Regions from separate parts of the Vibrio sp. 1402 genome, predicted to be linked through region 2. Evidence: predicted binding sites of a transcription regulator. Region 2 holds the regulator's gene; the other holds the start of a gene.

Region 1 (7,133 bases), on a different contig from region 2:
AACATCGCAGTAATCACACCCAGTAAGCCCCCGTGGAAAGACATACCACCGGTCCACACTTTAAATAGATACAAAGGGTCAGCCAGGAAGAGCTCAAAATTGTAGAAAAGCACGTAGCCTACACGGCCACCAATCACCACGCCAAGGAAGCCTGCGAACAACAAATCAGAAACCTGCTCTCGTGTCCAACCACTTCCAGGCTTATCTGCACGTCGGTTCGCTAACCATAGAGCAAACATAAAGCCCACAAGGTACATCAAACCGTACCAACGAACCGAAACAGGACCAATAGAGATTAAAACCGGATCAATATTGGGAAATTCAATATATCCCTGAGACATAAATCATTCTCTTCTTATCACAACAAAATAAATATACCCAAGTAACCTCTAGATGCTTGGTTCAGCGAGAATGACTTGGGTACAAACTTAGAGCAGCATGGTCGCTGCAACAAACATTAAGAACACCGCGAATATCTTTTTTAATACCGCAGTTGGAAGGCTAGTTGCGAGCTTCGCACCCACTTTTGTTGTGAGCATCGAGGCCATAGCAATCGCTAATAAAGCGGGAAGATAAACATAGCCAATACTGTATGAAGGTAAGCCTTCCACTTTATAGCCATGTAAGATGAAGCCGATCATACCAGAAATAGCAATCACGCAACCACAAACGGAGGATGAGCCCACCGCTTTACGCATCTCTATCCCATGTTTATTTAAAAATGGTACCGACAGTGAGCCACCACCAATACCAGCAAGGCTTGATACGACACCAATTCCCGTGCCGTAAACTACAGTCACAGGGCTGCTCGGCATAGGTTTACTGCTCGTAACTTTAATGGAACGAAACATTTGTACTGACAGGCAAAGAACAATGACACCAAACACTTTCGGCAAATAGTGTGTAGGGATCCACTCAGCAATATTGGCACCAACAAAGCCACCAATGACCACACCAGGCATCAACCATTTTACGACAAACATATCGACATTGCCGAGCTTAAGGTGATTCATCGCCGATGAGCCAGACGTGACAATAATACTCGCTAACGAAGTGGCTAAGGCCATGTGCATACTCATTTCTGGAGAGATCCCAGCAAGAGGAAGCAAATACAACAAGGCAGGAACAACAATCAAACCACCACCGATACCGAGTAACCCCGCCATCACACCCACAAAAGCGCCTAGCGCCAACAATAACAAAAATAAAGAGACGGTCACGATTTCCTACTTTTTACCTGCACGGATAAAGCCCGCAAAGCCCTGTTGAATGAAGAAGTCATGCATCATTTGATGAATGTCCTCCCCATAGGACTTTGTCATTGCTTGCTCCGCTAATTTTTCTAATTCTTCTTGTTGACTATGACGAATCAAATATTTCACCTTAGCCACGTTGGAGGTGTTCATACTCAAACTGGTATACCCTAACCCAAGTAAGAGAAGAGCGCCAAATGGATCACCCGCTAGCTCACCACAAATACACACGGGCACCTGATATTTATCACACACCTCATGGATTTGCTTAAGCGCTAACAGTACCGCAGGATGCATAGATTCATAGACATCCGCTACGCGCGAATTGTTCCTATCTACCGCTAATAAATACTGAGTTAAATCGTTTGTCCCGACAGAAACAAAATCAACACGGTGAGCAATCGTTGGCAACAGATACACCATCGATGGTACTTCAATCATGACCCCAATTTGTGGGAATTGAATTCTATCATCAAGCAAAACGGCTTCGCTGTGAGCTTGATTAATCAAGCTAATGGCATCGTCTAGCTCTTTTACCCCTGACACCATTGGCAATAAGATACTTAAGTTTCCGCTTTCTGCACTCGCTCTTAACATTGCACGCAGCTGGATCAAGAAAATGTCTGGATGATCCAATGTAAAACGAATGCCACGCCAGCCTAGAAACGGATTATCTTCTTCGATGGGCAAATACGGCAAAGGTTTGTCACCACCAATATCCAAAGTACGCATCACTACTCGTTGATTCGGATAGCTGTTAAGTATTGCTTGGTATTGATGATACTGCTCATCTTCAGAAGGAAAGTGATGCTGAAGTAAAAATGCAATCTCAGTTCGGTACAACCCAACACCATCAACACCTGTGTTGATGGCAATATTACTGTCTGCACTGAGTCCCGCATTCAGCATAATTTCGATATGGTGATTATCTTGCGTAACCGCAGGGAGTGCGAGGTCCTTGTTTACCATGGCAAACAATTCAGACTCTTCGCTTACTAAGCTGCGATACTCTCGCAACAACTGGCGGTTTGGCTCTAAGAAGATCTCACCCGTATAGCCGTCGACTATCCCGAGTTTGCCATTAACCACATCCGGATTAATGTTGGCGCCCATGACTGCAGGGACCCCAAGAGCTCGAGATAAAATGGCAGCGTGAGAGTTAGCGCCTCCCTCTAATGATACGACAGCTAACAAAAACTCTTTAGGTACAGAAGCGAGCAAGGTGGCAGTGAGTTCATTCGCCACCAAAATAATGGGACGATCAATTGCAGAATTTTCTTGCTCGCTGTTGTGTAGAAAATAGAGCAGCCTTTGCCCTAACTCTCGGATATCTTGCGCTCTTTCACGCATGTATACATCCGACATTCTGGCAAATCGATTCGAGTATGACTCTACAACTTGGCGTAACGCCCAGTCTGCCCTATCTCCTTTTTCAATCTGCTTCTTCAAATCACCGCGAAGCATCGGATCATTCAGTAAGTGAGTAAACAGATCGAAGATCGCCAGCGCATCTTTGTTGATTTCACTGTCCAGCTTTTTCCGCATACGGCGAAAGTCATTTAACGCTCGCTCTATGGCCACCAGTAGTGTCTCGTGCTCGCGTTCCTTATCTAACGTGGACGAAGGGAAAACATCCGATAAACTCGGCTGGGTATTGTCGAACCAAAACTCTCCAATCGCGACACCAGTAGACGCAGGCAAACCTTTTAATACCGTGGGTTTAGATGCTAACTGCCAATGCCCAAGATTCTGCGCATGTGCAATGAGCACCGCTAACTGAGCGGATAAGGTAACAAGAAACGATTCTTCCATTTCACTAAACAAGCGCGGCGTTTTTTGTTGGATCACCAACACACCTAAAACTTGTTTACGATGAATGATTGGAGTAGCTAAAAAAGAGTGGTAAATCTGTTCGCCGAGTTGAGGAAAGAATTTGAACTCGGGGTGTTTTGAGGCTTCGGCAAGGTTAAGGGGTTCAGCGCTTCGTTTTACCAACCCAACCAAGCCTTCATTGAAGTTGATATGAATACTATCACCTTCAAAAATAAGGCCTTGAGTTGCCATTAACTCAAGGCGCTGCATTTCTTCATTAGCAAGATAGATAGTACAGCACTCAGTACTAAGGGCAGCACAAGTCTCTTTCACCAATATATCGAGTGCCAGATGCACATCATCGACCCTGGAGACTTTCTCAACTATTTCCCTTAGCTGACTGAGCATGATTATCCTCTACGTTGCTTTTTTCTTTTCCCTTTCGCTTTTCTCTCTCGAAAAGGCATGGCTAAGGATGCAAATTCTTTCATCGCTCGTCGATAAACATCTCGCTTGAAAGAAACAACTTGCCTAACTGGATACCAGTAACTTACCCAGCGCCAACCATCAAATTCAGGGGATTTTCCGCGTTGCATATTAATGCGAGACTCATCGCATTCTAATCTCAGCAGAAACCATTTCTGTTTTTGGCCGATACAAACAGGCTTGGAGTCCCAACGCACCAATCGCTTTGGTAGCTTATATCTTAACCAATGACGACTTGTTGCAATGATCTTAACGTCTTTTTTCGTTAAACCGACTTCTTCATATAACTCCCTGAACATGGCTTGTTCAGGGGTTTCACCTTCGTCAATCCCACCTTGTGGAAATTGCCATGAGTGTTGCCCGTATCGTTTAGCCCAGAAGACCTGACCATGGTTATTACATATCACAATACCAACATTAAGTCGGTAACCATCGCCATCTATCACTGGCTAACCTCTATGAATAAATTTTTTATTACCGTGATTTTTCCACATATCCCCATTACTAGCAAACTTACTGATGTGATATGAGCAAGATTTATTACCTTTTCAGCATTTTTGGATATCTTTTAATCAAACCATACCTTATCAACACAAGAGTGAGACATTGCCCACATTTATTCACCTTTTCTGTGAATAACTTTGTGAAGAATTCAATTCAAATGAGTAATTCAGTTCAATCCCATCAAATGAAAAACAAATGAATAAACAAAAAAACAAACATAAAACATTGATAAAAAAGTATTTATTTTTAAAAATAACGATAATTCGATCTTCAATTTCTTGATGATCTTTTCACCAAACTCAGATCGGTCAAAGATCCACCAACAGGCTATTTATCCACACTTACCTGCTATTCGTTTAGATGATTACAACAAAATCAACCCCAAAAATGCATTTTAACCCCTGTTTATTCATACAGACCCCGTCAGGATCTTATCAATACCTCCTCCACCTGTGGATAAGTTATGAATTGATCGTTCTTACACCGCCTCGGTGAAATCTTAAACAGTAGATTTGGTCGGAGTTTGATAAACTATATTTTTTGTAATACCACCTTGTAACTATGAAACCAGAACCACAAACAGAAGCAGAGCTATTGGAACGAGCGCATGATATGGCAGGACTCAGTTTTGCTGAGTTGGCCGCCGAGGCGAATATGATTGTTCCTGAAAACTTAAAACGTGATAAAGGTTGGGTGGGTCAATTACTCGAATGGCACTTGGGCGCTCCAGCTGGCAGTAAACCTCAACAAGATTTCGCAAAACTAGGGATCGAGTTGAAAAGTATTCCGATCAGTTATTCTGGCAAACCTTTAGAAACAACCTTTGTTTCTGTGGCTCCCCTCACTGGTGTTCATGGTCTTACATGGGAAACAAGTCATGTTCGAAACAAGCTATCTCGCGTGCTTTGGGTACCCGTAGAAGGAGAACGAGAAATCCCACTCGCTGAAAGACGTGTGGGCAGTCCACTCATTTGGTCACCAGATGAAGAAGAAGAACGGATTTTGCGAAATGACTGGGAAGAGTTAATGGAGATGATCGTCTTGGGAAGATTTGATCAAATTTCCGCCAGACACGGAGAAGCGCTGCATCTTCGCCCTAAAGCCGCAAATGCAAAAGCGCTCACCGAAGCATACAACTCAAATGGTAAGCCGATGAAAACTCTGCCCCGAGGCTTTTACCTTAGAACACAGTTTACTGAACAGATCTTACTCAAGCACTACATTAACACTCAACCAGAATAAAACCATATCAGCTATTTAGTGCGTCACGAGCGATAACTCAATATCGCAGTATGAGGCTGCCTCTTCAGTGCCACATTCGTCATACGCATTGCGCAGCCTTAAATACGCTTTATCGACCCCTAGCCTCAATAGTTCTTCTTTTACTAAGTCTAGAGAGCCAAAATGTATCGGGTCTTCACCGTCTTTAATCGGCTCAAGTTGATGCTTGTACTCCACAGCTAAAAGATAGTCAGAGACATCAGAACACCCAATCACAAATACTTTGGGAGTTTTATAAGTATCTTTATGTGGACCATGTAGCCACATGTCCAATTGATGCTTCTGCATAACATACCTCCTTCACACGATTATTTAAGTGTAGTTAGGCTAACTGTAGCTTTCGAGTTTGCTCTCCCTTTATACGTAAATCATTTGCGATTGCGGCTAAAAATCCCCTATATTGGAGTCACTTATTTAGTCGGTAACTCTTCAAGGACGTGATATGCAATACACAAAACTACCGCACTCATCACTTGAGATCAGTAAAATCTGCCTCGGCACTATGACGTTTGGCGAGCAAAACACAGAAAAGGACGCCTTTGAACAGCTCGACTTTGCCCTCGATCATGGGGTGAACTTCATCGATACCGCAGAGATGTACCCTGTACCGCCAAGATCGGAAACACAAGGGCTTACCGAGCAATACATCGGTAATTGGTTAGCAAAAAGCGGCAAAAGAGAAAAAGTAGTACTGGCAACAAAAGTGGCAGGCCCTCGCAATGTTCCTCACATTAGAGACAACATGAGCCTTAATCGTCGCCACATCCATACAGCGATTGATGACAGCCTTAATCGTCTACAAACCGATTATGTCGATTTGTACCAACTACATTGGCCGCAGCGTCAAACCAACTGCTTTGGTCAACTCAACTACCCATACCCTGACAAACAAGAAGAAGTCACGTTAATTGAAACGTTGGAAGCGCTTACTGAATTAGTGAATGCAGGTAAAGTGCGCTATATCGGCGTATCCAACGAGACGCCGTGGGGTGTGATGTCGCTACTGCGTTTGGCAGAAAAACACGATTTGCCAAGAATTGTCTCCATTCAAAACCCATATAACTTATTGAACCGCAGCTTCGAAGTTGGCTTGTCTGAAATCAGCCATTACGAAGGCGTTCAGTTACTTGCCTACTCTCCTTTGGCATTTGGCTGCCTGAGTGGTAAATACCTAAACGGGGCAAAACCTGAAGGCGCTCGATGCACTAAGTGGGAGCGTTTTGCGCGCTACTTCACTCCGCAAGGTGTTAAAGCGACCGAAGCTTACGTCAATTTAGCTCAAGAGCATGGTCTAAACCCTGCACAAATGGCGCTCGCGTTTGTCAATCAGCGTCCATTTGTTGCTTCTAACATTATCGGAGCAACAAACCTAGACCAATTAAAAGCCAATATCGACAGTATTGATTTGCAACTTAGCGACGAACTACTTACTGAAATTCAAGCAATAGGTACAACTTACTCGAATCCTTGCCCTTAACAGTACCACCTTCAAACGAAAACAGCTGATCTTCAAGATCAGCTGTTTATCCAATGAAGTCATACTTCATATAAAAAGTTAAGCGTGTTGAATGACTCGTTAGCAACTCAGTCAGCCCAACACGCTAACGATTACGTCATTATTCGCGACGTTAAGACTCGACGAAGGTGACGAACTCGACGTTCAACTTTTACTGCATCCGGAACATTGGCACGTGTAGAACGACCATCGCGATCTAAACCAATATCTCTCAATAGATGAACATTCGTCCATGGAATATCATGAGCAGTTCGACGTATGGTGCGCTGCCATTGCTTTTC
Region 2 (7,133 bases):
TGGCAAAGAGAGCCGGTTAAATTCGCTTATCTGCTACGCATGCGGTATCAAGAAGGAATGTGCAATGACAACGGAAATTAAAGTAGAGCGCGGTTTATTCGATGAGGTAATGGTACCTTGCTATAACCCGATGGAAATGATCCCTGTTAAAGGTGAAGGTTCACGTGTTTGGGATCAGGAAGGTAATGAATACATCGACTTTGCTGGTGGTATTGCAGTGAGCTGTCTTGGCCATTGTCATCCAGTAATGGTAAACGCACTAACAGAGCAAGCTAACAAGCTTTGGCACTTAAGTAACGTTATGACGAACGAACCAGCCCTTCGTCTGGCGAAAAAGCTAACAGAAGTGAGTTTTGCTGAGCGAGTGTTCTTTGCTAACTCTGGCGCAGAAGCAAACGAAGCCGCTTTGAAGCTGGCACGTCGTTATGCAGCAGACGTTCATGGCACTGAGAAATCTGAAATCATTGCATTCAAACAAGGTTTCCACGGTCGTACATTCTTTACCGTAACGGTTGGTGGCCAAGCGGCATACTCTGACGGCTTCGGTCCTAAGCCAGGCGACGTGACACACCTTCCTTACAACGATATCGAAGCTTTACAAGCACACATGTCTGATCGTACTTGTGCGGTCATGATGGAGCCACTACAAGGTGAAGGCGGCATCGTGCCACCAACGCCTGAGTTCGCTCAAGCGGTTCGCGAGCTGTGTGACAAACACAACGCCTTACTGATCTTCGATGAAGTGCAAACTGGTAATGGCCGTACAGGTAACTTCTACGCTTACCAAGGTTTAGGTATCACGCCAGATATTCTAAGTACTGCGAAATCACTTGGTGGCGGTTTCCCGATCGGTGCAATGCTAACGACAGCAAAATTGGCAGAGCACATGAAAGTGGGCACTCACGGTTCTACATATGGCGGTAACCCACTAGCGTGTGCGGTTGCAGAAGCGGTTGTAAATGAAGTTACCAAGCCAGAGGTGTTGGCTGGTGTGCTAGAACGCGAAGCAATGTTCCGTGAAGGTCTAGAGAAGATCAACGCGAAGTACAACATCTTCTCAGAAGTGCGCGGTCAAGGCCTATTACTTGGCGCTGCACTAAATGAAGAATGGCAAGGCCGTGCGCGTGACGTGCTGGTTGCTGCAGGTAAACAAGGTCTCATGGTATTGGTTGCGGGTGCCAATGTCGTACGTTTCACACCATCACTCGTTATCACACAACAAGAAATTGAAGAAGGCTTGGCGAAACTGGATAAAGCGATCGCGACTTTAGTTTAAGCGCGATATCAGTTTAAACGTCAACGCAGACACCCCCGTCAAGGATCTCTGATGGGGGAATTGTTCCTACAATATAGTTAGGATCTTCTTGCATCTGGAGGGAGTATTGATGCTAGTAGTTCGCCCTATCGCGATGTCGGATTACGACGCACTGCACACTTGTGCGGTGGAGTCTGGTCACGGATTTACATCTCTACCGGTTAACGAAGAACTGTTAACTAATCGAATCAAACATTCAGAGTACAGCTTTGGTAAGCCAGATGTGGCAGAACCAGGCGATGAAGGCTACCTGATGGTTGGCTTTGACTCTGAAACGGGTGAGGTTGCGGGTACCACCGGAATCGAAGCATCTATCGGCTGGGATGTCCCATTTTACTCATATCACATTAGTAAAGTCGTGCACTCGTCGCCAAAGCTTGGCGTTAACAACGTCGTTAAACTGCTTACTTTTGGTAATAACTACACGGGTAACAGCGAAATTTGTACCTTGTTCTTGCGTGAGAAATTCCGCCAAGGTCTGAATGGTCGTCTAATGTCGAAGTGTCGTTTCCTAATGATGGCAGAGCACCCAGAGCGCTTCTCTGAAACGATCTTTGCGGAGATGCGTGGCGTTTCAGACGACGAGGGTAATTCACCATTCTGGCAATGGCTTCAAGAGCATTTCTTCTCTATCGATTTCACGCTTGCAGATTACCTGACAGGTATCGGCAAGAAAGGCTTTATCGCCGACTTGATGCCGAAACTGCCTATTTACATCAACCTGCTCAGCCCAGAAGCGCAAGCCGTGATTGGTCAAGTACATGACAACACGCGTCCAGCGCTGAAGCTGCTTGAGCGTGAAGGTTTTACCAACCGAGGCTACGTCGACATCTTCGATGGTGGCCCAACGGTTGAGTGTGATCTGCGTAATATTGAGTCGGTACGTCATTCATTCCGTGCGCAAGTCAAAATCTCTGAACATTCCAGCACACAAGACTTCTTGATGTGTAATTCATCTTTCGAGAACTTCCGTGCGACAGTCACTAAAGCGGCGTATGACGCAGAAACACAAAGCGTGATGATTGCACCAGACGTTGCGGATGCACTTTCGGTTGAAGAAGGGGATTTCGTTCGCCTTCTTCCGCAGTAACAGACGACAGAATTTAAGGATAGAAACAATGACACATTGGATTGCAGGTGAATGGGTACAAGGTCAGGGTGAAGCATTTACGTCTCTGTCGCCGTACAACCAAGAAGTGATCTGGCAAGGCAAAGGTGCAACGGCAGAGCAGGTGAACCAGGCGGTATCTGCAGCGCGTGAAGCGTTTATTAACTGGAAAAAGCGTCCATTTTCAGAGCGTGAGGCAATCGTGTTGGCTTTTGCGGAGAAAGTAAAAGAGAACAGCGAAAAAATCGCCGAAGTGATTGCCAAAGAAACCGGTAAGCCGATTTGGGAAACGCGCACTGAAGCAGCAGCCATGGCAGGTAAAATTGCCATTTCGATTCGCGCTTATCATGACCGCACTGGTGAGGCGAGCCGTGAAGCAGCAGGCAACCAAATCGTATTGCGCCACCGCCCATTGGGCGTGATGGCGGTGTTTGGTCCTTACAACTTCCCAGGCCACCTACCAAATGGTCACATTGTGCCTGCGCTACTGGCTGGTAACACGGTAGTCTTCAAACCGTCTGAGCAAACGCCATGGACGGGTGAATTGGCGATGAAGCTATGGGAAGAAGCCGGTCTGCCGAAAGGCGTGATTAACCTTGTTCAAGGCGCGAAAGAAACTGGTATTGCCCTCGCTGACGCAAAAGGCATTGATGGCGTACTGTTTACGGGTAGCGCGAATACGGGGCATGTATTACACCGTCAATTTGCGGGTCAACCGGGCAAGATGCTCGCACTAGAAATGGGTGGTAATAACCCGATGGTGATCTCTGATAAATATGGTGATTTGGATGCCACGGTTTATACCATCATCCAGTCAGCGTTTATCAGTGCTGGGCAGCGTTGTACGTGTGCTCGTCGTTTGTATGTGCCATTGGGTGAAAAAGGCGATGCGCTTATCACCAAGCTCGTTGAAGCGACACGCAATATTCGCGTAGACCAACCATTTGCAGAACCTGCGCCATTTATGGGACCGCAAATTTCGGTCGCGGCAGCCAAGTTTATTCTTGATGCACAAGCTAACCTACAGTCTCTTGGCGGTGAAAGCTTAATTGAAGCGAAAGCAGGAGAGGCGGCATTTGTTTCTCCTGGCATCATTGATGTAACGAACATTGCTGAGTTACCAGATGAAGAATACTTCGGCCCACTTCTGCAAGTGGTGCGTTACGAAGGGTTAGACAAAGCCGTGGCGCTAGCAAACGATACGCGCTTTGGCTTATCTGCTGGTTTGGTCTCAACCGACGACCAAGAATGGGAATACTTCGTTGACCACATTCGTGCAGGTATCGTGAACCGTAACCGCCAGCTCACTGGTGCAAGCGGTGATGCGCCATTTGGTGGTCCGGGGGCGTCGGGTAACTTGCGCCCAAGCGCTTACTACGCAGCAGATTACTGTGCGTACCCAATGGCATCAATGGAAGGTCAAGAGACTGTCTTGCCTGCAACATTGAGTCCAGGTGTAGCGCTATAAGTTTTAATAATAGAGTCGCAACTATGCATTGCGGCTCACCTTGCCGGCGCATCATTTAGGTATGGGTTGTAGTGATCGTTGGCAGAACACGAAAAGTGAGCAAAGACTCGGAAAAGCGTGTTGACTGACTGGCATTTACCGTCACAGGTTGATGGTTGCTCGTTCATTATTCTGGACAACTTTTGTTGTGAACGAGCAGCCAACTTCCGCTTACCTTTAAACTCTACATCTCGTAACAAGGAGTCGTTATGACGCCCGATGTGTTATTTGAATCGCTATGGCAAGATTACATTCAACGTCTTTGCCCTTCGGCTGCTAAAGTGCATCAGCTGCTTCAAGAAGATGAGCCTCTGATTAATGATCATATAGCTTTACGTACCTTCAATATCGCGCCTCTTGGTATTGAAACTCTAGCTAAGCCATTTGTAGCTATTGGTTACAAGGCGTGTGGTGATTACATTTTCGAAAGCAAAAAGCTGGTTGCTAAGCACTATGAGCACCCAGATCCGAAGCAACCTAAAGTATTTATTAGTGAGCTAAAAGTTGAAGAGTGCTCGCCTGAGCTACAAGAGATTGTGAAAAATTTGGTGGCACAAATCGATGCTGACAAGCTGAAAGATAGCGCATTCTTACATGGTGGGCGCTTGTGGGATTTAAGCTTTGCTGATTACCAAACGTTGGCTAAAGAAAGTGAGTACGCATCTTGGCTTGCGGCGCATGGTTACGGAGCAAACCACTTCACGGTGAGCGTTAACCAGCTCAATGAATATGAAGAAGTGAAGCAGGTAAACGATCATCTGCGTACCGCTGGGTTTACCATTAATGAAAATGGTGGTGAAGTGAAGGGCACTCCTGAGGTGTTGCTAGAGCAGTCATCGACCATGGCAGATAAAGTAGCGGTTCGTTTTAGCGAAGGCACTGAAATTATCCCTGGCGGGTTTTATGAATTTGCTAAGCGCTATCCGATGGAAAATGGTGATTTGTACCCAGGTTTCGTGGCCGCTTCAGCTGACAAAATCTTTGAAAGTACGAATGGCTAAGTTTTAGGGTTAACCTGTTAAGCTTACTCATTAGTGTTCGCTGCACCCTATCTCATTTGGTCATGAGTAAATAAAAAGCCACCAATGTTGCCATTGGTGGCTTTTATAATTTTGTTCGTGTCACTCTAGTTCGAGATTAACGAGTACCGTAAACCACGATGGTTTTACCGTGAGCAGAGATTAGGTTCTGCTCTTCTAGCATCTTCAAGATACGACCTACTGTCTCACGAGAACAGCCAACAATTTGACCGATTTCTTGACGAGTGATCTTGATTTGCATGCCGTCTGGGTGAGTCATTGCGTCTGGTTGTTTTGCAAGGTTCAGAAGCGTCTGAGCGATACGACCAGTTACGTCTAGGAACGCCAGGTCACCCACTTTTTGGCTAGTTACTTGAAGACGACGAGCCATCTGCGCAGAAAGACGCATTAGGATGTCTGGGTTTACTTGGATAAGCTGACGGAACTTCTTGAAAGAAATTTCAGCAACTTCACAAGGAGATTTAGCACGAACCCAAGCTGTGCGCTCTTGGTCTTCCTCGAATAGACCAAGTTCACCAATAAAGTCTCCTTGGTTTAGGTAAGAAAGGATCATCTCCTTACCTTCTTCGTCTTTGATAAGAACCGCAACAGAACCTTTAACGATGTAGTACAAAGTTTCTGCCTTTTCGCCCGCGTGAATTAGCGTGCTCTTTGAAGGGTACTTATGAATATGACAGTGTGAAAGAAACCACTCTAATGTTGGGTCGGTTTGAGGTTTACCTAGAACCATAATATCTCACTTCCTCTGCAGGGTACGCTTGCGCTATCCATATTTTAGCTAAGCCTGAATTAGGCCTACTAGAATAAGAGCACTTTTTATATGCTGCAAGCTCTCTTGTGTTTCGGTAAGAAATAGTATCCTTTTTCGAAAACGATTTCTTGATTTTAATCGTGCCATGATTGAGATTTTGTAAGCAAAACTGTGCACATGATCACGGTATGAAAAGTAAACATCTTCGCAGGCAGGTTTTTAGCCAATTTTCCCTGTTTCGATGAGCTGTTGTAGGATAGGCCGAACTATGAGCTCCATTGCAAAGCTCATCTTACCGCCGGGTACGACAATCGTGTTGTGGCGTGACATGAATGAGCCATCAATCATGGCCAGCAGATATGGGAAGTCGACATTCTTGATACCGCGTAGGCGAATCACCACAAAACTCTCATCCAAACTAGGGATGCCTTTTGCATTAAGTGGGTTGGAAGTATCAACGGTCGGTACGCGCTGGAAGTTGATGTGAGTACGAGAAAACTGCGGAGTGATATAGTTGAGGTAATCGTCCATGGATCGCACGATTGAGTCCATTACCGCTTCACGCGAATGGCCGCGATCGCGAGTGTCACGTACGAATTTTTGTATCCACTCTAAGTTCACAATCGGCACCATGCCGATTAAGAAATCCACATGTTGAGCAACATTAACATCGCCATCGACCACGCCACCATGTAACCCTTCATAAAACAGCACGTCGCTGTTTTCGGGTAAGTCTTGCCACGGTGTAAACGTGCCTGGCATTTGATTGTAGGGAACCGCTTCGTCAAACGTGTGCAGATAACGGCGCACGCTGCCAGTGCCGTCATGCCCGAACTTACGGAAAAACTCTTCTAATCCCGGGAAGTCATTAGCTTGTGGGCCAAAGTAGCTAATGTGTCGACCTTGCTCGCGGGCTTTGCGAATTTCGATGTCCATTTCTGGGCGAGTAAAGCGATGGAAGCTATCGCCTTCAACCCATGCGGGTTTAACGTTCATCATATTGAACATTTTACGGAAGGCTTCAGATGTAGTGGTCGTGCCGGCACCGGACGAACCAGTAACCGCAATAATTGGGTGTTTAGCTGACATGACAAACCTTGTCGAAAATTACTTACCTGTAATGTGCAGTAGAGTTACTACTGCACGGTCGATATCCCACTATAGCACGTAACAATACCTTGTCATCGAGTGGGATACGGTAAAATGTGAAGGGTCTAAAATTTTGTTTTATGTTGAATATCGACGGTTTCGTGTAGCTCAGAGAACACGATAACCGCTTCACCTTTTTCCAATTGAGCTTTAACTTGATCAATTTTGTCTTGCAAAGAAACCTCGACGGTTCCGTAATCCGTTCCTTCGCGTAAGACGAATTCACGAATTAAGTTTTCCAATGTTTCCGGCGCAATGTCTTG

The links. Region 2 encodes CRP, which controls carbon source genes, mostly activating them, when cyclic AMP is high. Its sites were predicted from a motif close to TGTGANNNNNNTCACA; they were not measured.
Region 1: the regulator CRP is predicted to act here: its motif matches at 4,151-4,166, upstream of rppH (RNA pyrophosphohydrolase).

What each region holds. Positions count from the first base shown of each region.
Region 1 is NZ_JAWOWE010000003.1:497,353-504,485, reverse strand. Features, by position in the region: gene lgt (prolipoprotein diacylglyceryl transferase) at 1-341, opposite strand, end outside; gene R7044_RS08660 (sulfite exporter TauE/SafE family protein) at 429-1,220, opposite strand; gene ptsP (phosphoenolpyruvate--protein phosphotransferase) at 1,227-3,473, opposite strand; gene rppH (RNA pyrophosphohydrolase) at 3,476-3,997, opposite strand; gene mutH (DNA mismatch repair endonuclease MutH) at 4,617-5,297, shown strand; gene R7044_RS08640 (DUF6482 family protein) at 5,313-5,624, opposite strand; gene R7044_RS08635 (NADP(H)-dependent aldo-keto reductase) at 5,779-6,813, shown strand; gene R7044_RS08630 (hypothetical protein) at 6,945-7,133, opposite strand, start outside.
Region 2 is NZ_JAWOWE010000020.1:26,054-33,186, forward strand. Features, by position in the region: gene R7044_RS22350 (aspartate aminotransferase family protein) at 65-1,276, shown strand; gene astA (arginine N-succinyltransferase) at 1,386-2,405, shown strand; gene astD (succinylglutamate-semialdehyde dehydrogenase) at 2,434-3,891, shown strand; gene R7044_RS22365 (DUF1338 domain-containing protein) at 4,140-4,931, shown strand; gene crp (cAMP-activated global transcriptional regulator CRP) at 5,068-5,700, opposite strand; gene R7044_RS22375 (phosphoribulokinase) at 5,941-6,810, opposite strand; gene R7044_RS22380 (YheU family protein) at 6,936-7,133, opposite strand, start outside.